3 regions of the Bacillus daqingensis genome follow, and region 2 is predicted to be linked to each of the others. Evidence: riboswitches for the same ligand, from Rfam matches in the RefSeq annotation. Region 2 holds a riboswitch; each other region holds the start of a gene.
The links. A riboswitch is a leader RNA that binds a small molecule or an ion and turns the genes downstream of it on or off. The one in region 2 is predicted to bind cyclic di-GMP.

Region 1 (2,269 bases), on a different contig from region 2:
TAAAAGGCGGCCGCAGGACGACTATATTGGCAACCTGCTTGGCGCACTGGAGGCACTTGAAGCCGGTGTGACGACGATTTTGGATTGGACGATGGTCATCTCCAAGGATCACGCTGAAGAGATGATCCGCGGCCTGCAGGAATCCAAAATTCGCGGCGTGTTTGCTTACGGATGCCCTGGTGACGGGGATTATTGGAACAGGGAAAGCACGTTGACCAACGGAGATGACGCACGTTCGATTGCCAATCAATATTTTTCCTCAGGCGATCAGCGGCTGACGATGGGACTTGCGATCCGCGGTCCTGAGTTTTGTTCCTGGGATACGTCAGTGGAAGAGATAAAGCTGGCAAGAGAACTAAACGGCGTAGCGAGCATGCACCTCGGATTTGGAACGTGGGGGGCGATTGACAGATCGATCGAAAAGCTGCATCAGGCAGGCTTGCTCGGATCAGACCTCAACTTTGCTCATGCAAATGCCGTCAGTCCGGAAGAAATGAAGCTCTTGGCAGAGCACGGCGGATCGATTTCAGTCACGCCTGAAGTTGAAATGGCGATGGGACACGGGTATCCGGCAACAGGGCTCTGCCTGGAAAACGGCGTAAAGCCTGCGCTCGGTGTCGATGTTGTTACTTCAACAGGCGGGGACATGTTTGCCCAAATGAAGTTCGCGCTCCAGGCAGAGCGCTCCCGCATCAATGATCAGCTGCTTGCAAAAGGAGAAATGCCTGGACCACCTTTGAATATTCATGCGCATCAAGTGCTGGAAATGGCTACAATTGAAAGTGCGAAGGCGCTGAAGCTGGATCACAAAACGGGCAGTCTCACTCCAGGAAAAGAAGCCGACATCATCATGATTCGAACAGATGACCTGAACCTCTTCCCCGTCAACGATCCGATCGGTGCTGTCGTTACAAGTACGCATACCGGCAACGTAGACTCCGTGTTTGTCGGCGGCGAAGCAGTAAAGCGAGACGGAAAAATGGTTGGACTCGATTATAAAAACCTGCGCAGACAAGCTGTGGAGGCCCGTAATCACATTTACAGCGAATTCGGCAATCCAGATGACCTGTGGCTGCATGAGAACAACTGAGTAATGAGGATGGAAAACCGGAAGCAGTTCATGCTTCCGGTTTTTGACGCTTCATAAGCGTGGATCTTTGTTTTGAAGCCGAAAAGGGAAGGAGAGATGAGAAAGTCTCGTGTTATTCATAAAAAATCACGACAGATTTAGTTCCTATTACTCATATGAACGAATCGGCTAAGGGGTATAATAGTAACAAAAATAACATGTGACAAAGGCAAACCAATCTGAAAAGATGGGACGCAAAGCCGTGAGCCTAACCGCTGAATAGCGTATGGTCGTCAGGTTGCCGGGCCCGTTTCTGTGAGCCTCGGCTGGCACAGAAAGGGGTTTTTTGCGATGAAAAAAGTCCTGTTACTGCTGGTGGTGACTGCTATGGCAGCTGGAATTTGGGCGGCTCCCGCTGGAGCAGCTTCAGCTCCGAACGCAACTTGGCTCTGGAACCCGTGGATGTTTGTCGAAGATGAGAGTGGAACCATTGCCTTTCTAAAAGAAAAGAATGTCGAGCGTGTATTTGTACAAATTGATCGCAGTGTCCCACAGGCTTCCTACAGAAGTTTTATCCGTCGTGCAGGAACGGAAGGAATCAGCGTCTATGCCCTCGATGGCGCACCGGAATGGGCGGCACCAAAAGGAGATCGTCATTTGACGACAATGATGAACTGGCTGGGAGACTACCAGAAGCGTGCGGGAGCAGCAGAACGCTTTCAAGGCGTTCACTTAGATGTAGAGCCGTACCTGCTTAGCAGCTGGAACAGCAATCGTGCGAAGACGATCGCCGATTTTCAATCACTTCTGCTGACAGCGAAAAGACAGAGTGCTGCGGCAGGACTGCCGCTGGAAGCAGATCTGCCATTCTGGTTTGACGAAATCAGCTTTAAAAACAAAAACGGAAGCGGGAATCTCGCAGAATGGGTGATTCAGCAGCTTGATGGCGTGACACTTATGGCTTACCGGGATACAGCTTCTGCAATCAATGAAATCGTAAAAAATGAAATGGCCTTCGCAGCAAAGCACAAAACGCCGGTCACCGTCGGAGTGGAAACCATGCAGTCTCACGAAGGCAATCATGTAACGTTCTTTGAAGAAGGCGAAGCATACATGAAGCAGCAGCTTGACCTGGTATCGGCCCGGTACGCGGGTCCCTACTATGGAGGAACAGCGATCCATCACGTCGACAGCTGGAAA
Region 2 (2,269 bases):
GAGTTGAATGCAGCACGCTGCCGTTAACGGTAATGGAGCCTGCAGCGTGTAAGGACGACTGCTCGCTGTGAGCGTGAATCCATACATCTCCTGCTGCTTCCACCTTCATGCCGTCCTCGACAGACCCAATCACTTCAACATCCCCTGTAAAGCGGATGTTTCCGTCTCCAAGCTGCAGGTTCCCATCATGAACGAGCTTCGGCAGAATGGATAACCGCACGTGCTGTCCCTGCTTCTTTAAAAGAGGACGCCCGGCAATAGAAGCCGTAATCGTTTTCGTTTCTTCATCGAGTTCAATACCCGCTCCTGCCTGAACCGCGATCGGCCTGCCTGCTTTAGCTTGAAGCACATCTCCAAACAGGCTGAGGCCATCTTCGCCGGCTGTTGGATCAATGATCGATCCTAAAACGACTCCTTCTTCAACGGCCGGAATCCGAATCGAATCCCTAAAATCAATCGTTCCGTCCGGCTTCTCCCGGTACATTTTCTGTTCTGTCTGCAAATTGATCTTAAAGTCAATCCGGCCGTCTTTTCCGTGCTTCGGCAGCTTTCCTGCCGCTATTTGGACAGTGGTCTCTTGAATAGACGCACATGCTTCCCGAATCACATCCGTTTGAATACCGTAGGTAATATCCATCCGTTCCAGCTGCTCTATGACGTTTGTTTCTGTCAGCTGATTTAACGGTGTTTCCTCTTTGGAAATACTGACATACAGATGTTCGGCGGGCGGATGATCATTGATTGCAGCAGTATAGTACGCTCCAGGCTTTACATTCAGCGTAACGAGCTGCTGTTTTTTATCAATAGAAACAGACCAGGTGGTTTCACGAGGCGGGACGTTGATCGAAAACTCCAGTATATCTCCCTCAGTTAGCGGAGTGGTTCTACCAGTTTGTCTGCCATTTTTAGAAGCGGTCACTTCATCCGGCAGGTGAAGAACAGGACGTTTGGGTCCGTTTCCTTCAAAATAGAGAACGCCATCTTTCATCCAGGCGGTCCCCTCCAGTCTCCTGGATAAGTTTTCATCTCTGCTGGCATCAAGCGGCTCATCGAGGTAGGAATCCAGCGTGTCCAGCCAGCTTTCTTCTAGCGGCTCCTCCGTCCATGCGCGTATTTTAGCCTTTGATTTTCTCAGACCAAAAAACAGATTCTCCCCATGGCTGATAATGTCGATGTGTAGAGCATTTGCTGGTGTATGCAGCGTTTTTTCTGCCTTGGCAATCGCTTTTTCCACTGTTTCTGCTTCGAACTCATGTACGTTACGCATTCATACCCCGCCTTCCTTGGTGAAGGTTTATATGCGGCAGCCCGGCTGTCATAGGAGGTTTCCCTTAGATCCGCGGCTTTGCGTCCCTGTTTTTCAACAGGTTTGCCCCCGAACTTCTTCTCTTACTGTAAGTTTACTATGAGTTTAGGCATGAGCAAGTACTATTTTCAAAAAAATCCATTATCTGCAGTCTTATTATCCTGGTTCTTTATTTACTTATTCGTATAGCAGGGGATGGAGTAAATCTCCACCTGCAGACGGATAGAAAATTCAATCTGCCGCCCGCTTTTTTGAGGTGAAGAAGACTCTACAATAAAAGCATAAGGAGGCGGTAAACGATGACACGCAAACGAAAAACGTTGTTGGAAAAGCTGAGGTATATTCCGAACGAACGTCGTTCAACGTACAGGAGAGAAAGGCTTTTGGAAATGTACGATGGTATCCGTCGTGGGCTCTAGGAGAAGGGGAGAGAATAAGGAATGGTGTTGAAGAGCCGGAGAAAGTCTTGCCGGGGGAGGAAACAGACGCGGAATAAAAGGAACCGGGGCTCAAACGGGTGCTCCGGTTCCTTCTGTATTTGGTTCAGCTTGGCAGCGCCGGATCTGGTTAAGGGTAACGACGTTCTTTCTCTTCCTCCTGAAAGGACCGCTTCATACGGGATCGGAGCTTATCTGCATTTTGCTGAATCATTTTTTCGCGACGTTCATGCTTGACGACCTGCATCTTTTTCGCTTCGTCTCTCATAACCGATTCGTTTTGAACGAGCTGCTGATAAAAAACCTGGTTCGCGCGATTTAGCTTGTCCCACAAGTTGTGACGGTTCATCAACGCAATCCAGTCGCGCAGGGTATCGGTTTGGCGGCTTAAGGAATCGATCATGTCGAACTGAAGCACCTCCAGTTCGGCAGCTGATTGAATGGCTGCTTCAATGTCTTCAGCTTCGATAGGTCTGCCGCTGTCTTCAAGCTCAGCCAGCACGTTTTGAAACTGATCATACACTTG
Region 3 (2,269 bases), on a different contig from region 2:
TGGCTGTTTCTTCTACCGCTTTATTCGATACATCAATAACCGGGCATCCGACCCGCTTCATTATTTTTTCTGCAAATTCCAGCTCTTTTAGGATTCGGTCGAGGCTTGCGTAGTCGGCTTTTTCCGTCAAGCCCATCGTACGCAGCCGAATCCGCCGGATGTCATTCAGCTTTGACGGGGAGATCACCAGTCCGATGCAGCGCTCACGCGGAAGCTCGTAAAGCTCTTCCGGAACTGCGACCTCTGGTACGAGCGGCACGTTCGCTACTTTGAACTGTTTGTGCGCCAGGTACATGGAAAGCGGTGTTTTGGAAGTCCGGGAGACGCCGATCAGCACCAGATCCGCCTTTTTCAATCCCGAGGTATCCTGTGCATCATCGTATTTAACCGCGAATTCCACTGCTTCGATCCTTCTGAAATACGCTTCATCCAGCTGCCTGATCCGCCCAGGTTCTTTTTTTGGCTGTTCATTAAACGTCTCACTCAGCATCGACAGCAGTGGATCGAGCAGATCGACGGAAGGGACGGAAGTTTTTTCTGTCAGCGTTCTCATTTTTTGCTGAAGCTCCCCTAATACCAGGGTATAGGCTACTACAGCTCCAGCTGTCTCCGCTTCTTCTACGATACGCTCCAGCTTCTCCGGTGTCTGCACGTGCGAATATCTTCTTACCTCCGTTTTATCTTCAGTAAATTGGGTAAGCGCTGCTTGTACCATTCGGTCTGCTGTTTCTCCTATTGAATCGGATACAACAAATACTAGTCTCATTGCTTCCTCCCTCCCCCTAATGTGACATACTAATAAAAATAAGTATAGCACATTATTTTCCCCTATCAAGAGGAAATTTCCATCTGCAGAAAAAAGGGTAAACGTAGAAACGAATAAGTGCTATGCACGGATAAATTCACGAAAGTCCCACATAAGACGGTAAGCACATCAGCATTCGCGTCTAAACAGGGTGCCCCTGGCCGCAGCTTTCTTGAAACAGCTGTCACATAAGCATTTTCACCCGTTATTCAGCTGCAAAAAAAAACGGAATCAGCAATAATTGCTGATTCCGGTCTTCCGGTGACGATTACATGCATTGCTGATCTGCCTTTAGCGAATGGCTGTCTTCCTGTTTCATTTGAAAGAACGCTCTCACTTCTTCAGGAGAAAGGCCCATGCTCCGCGCTTCCATAACCAATTGTACCCAGCTCTCTGCCCGTTTCAGTTCATTCATGCCCTATCCCACCCTATGTTAAGTATTTGCTCCACATAGGCGGCCCGGCCGTCGTAGGCACCCCACGCCCTTAGACCCGAAGCTTTGCGCCCCTGCTTTTCAACAGGTTTGCCGTTTTTCTCTGCAGAATGTTGCGGAAACTCCATTTTCCTCCGTGTCTGCCCACCGTCCTCTAAAACAAGCTGCAACGTTCTGTATGTGTTCACTCTACAAAACAAAAGTTAAAATAAGGTTAAATAATCATAATTTTTTAAAAATAAATGTGACTTTTTTTGTCATGTCTTTATTTCCAGTATACAGCGCTTTTTAATCAATCCTTTATACCTATTTATCTGGCTGCGAATTTGTATCCAAAGCCTCGTACCGTTAAGATATAATCTGGATATTTAGGATCCTCCTCAATTTTCTTGCGAAGGTTTCGTATGTGTACTGATACGGTCTTTAAATCTCCATACATGTCGATCCCCCAGATATGATCATAAATCTGCTCTGCACTGAATACTTGTCCAGGGTGTTTCATTAAGTACACGAGAAGCTGATATTCTTTTGCGTAAAGCGAAACCGCTTTTCCGTTTACAGTCACCGTATAGCTCTCTAAATCGACCGCGATGGAGCCGGCACGAAGCTCATTTCGGTCATCGCGGGGTCCACTGCGGCGGAGATTCGCTTTGATTCTGGCTTCGAGCTCAGCAAGATCATACGGCTTCGTTAAATAATCATCGCCGCCTGCGTTCAGGCCTTCAATTTTATCTTCAGATGAACGCTTACAGCTGATAAAGATTATTGGACTTTCAGTAAGTTCACGCATGTTTCGGCAAACGTCAAATCCTTCCATACCAGGAAGCAGGATATCCAGTAAGATCAGCTCCGGGTCGACCTGCTTTACTTTGTCAACCGCCTCCATGCCGTTTCCGACAGCATAAACACTGTAGCCTTTTTTCTCCAAATATAATGTCGTGATAGCCCGGATATCCTCATCGTCTTCTACGAGCATGATTTTATGTTGATCCATGACTGCTTGCCTCCTCTTCAAATCGAGCATGTGCGGC

Region 1: another riboswitch for cyclic di-GMP. It lies ahead of ACFO4L_RS05810 (amidase); the one in region 2 lies ahead of ACFO4L_RS00280 (flagellar assembly protein A).
Region 3: another riboswitch for cyclic di-GMP. It lies ahead of ACFO4L_RS08485 (anti-repressor SinI family protein); the one in region 2 lies ahead of ACFO4L_RS00280 (flagellar assembly protein A).

The regions. Positions count from the first base shown of each region.
Region 1 covers NZ_JBHSGK010000004.1:198,116-200,384, forward strand. Annotated here, with positions in the region: gene ACFO4L_RS05805 (amidohydrolase family protein) at 1-1,090, shown strand, start outside; cyclic di-GMP riboswitch class I at 1,288-1,375, shown strand; gene ACFO4L_RS05810 (amidase) at 1,421-2,269, shown strand, end outside.
Region 2 covers NZ_JBHSGK010000001.1:65,025-67,293, forward strand. Annotated here, with positions in the region: gene ACFO4L_RS00280 (flagellar assembly protein A) at 1-1,267, opposite strand, end outside; cyclic di-GMP riboswitch class I at 1,300-1,384, opposite strand; gene ACFO4L_RS00285 (hypothetical protein) at 1,874-2,269, opposite strand, start outside.
Region 3 covers NZ_JBHSGK010000007.1:76,803-79,071, reverse strand. Annotated here, with positions in the region: gene ACFO4L_RS08490 (pyruvate, water dikinase regulatory protein) at 1-766, opposite strand, end outside; gene ACFO4L_RS08485 (anti-repressor SinI family protein) at 1,074-1,220, opposite strand; cyclic di-GMP riboswitch class I at 1,256-1,343, opposite strand; gene ACFO4L_RS08480 (response regulator transcription factor) at 1,549-2,232, opposite strand; gene ACFO4L_RS08475 (ATP-binding protein) at 2,219-2,269, opposite strand, start outside.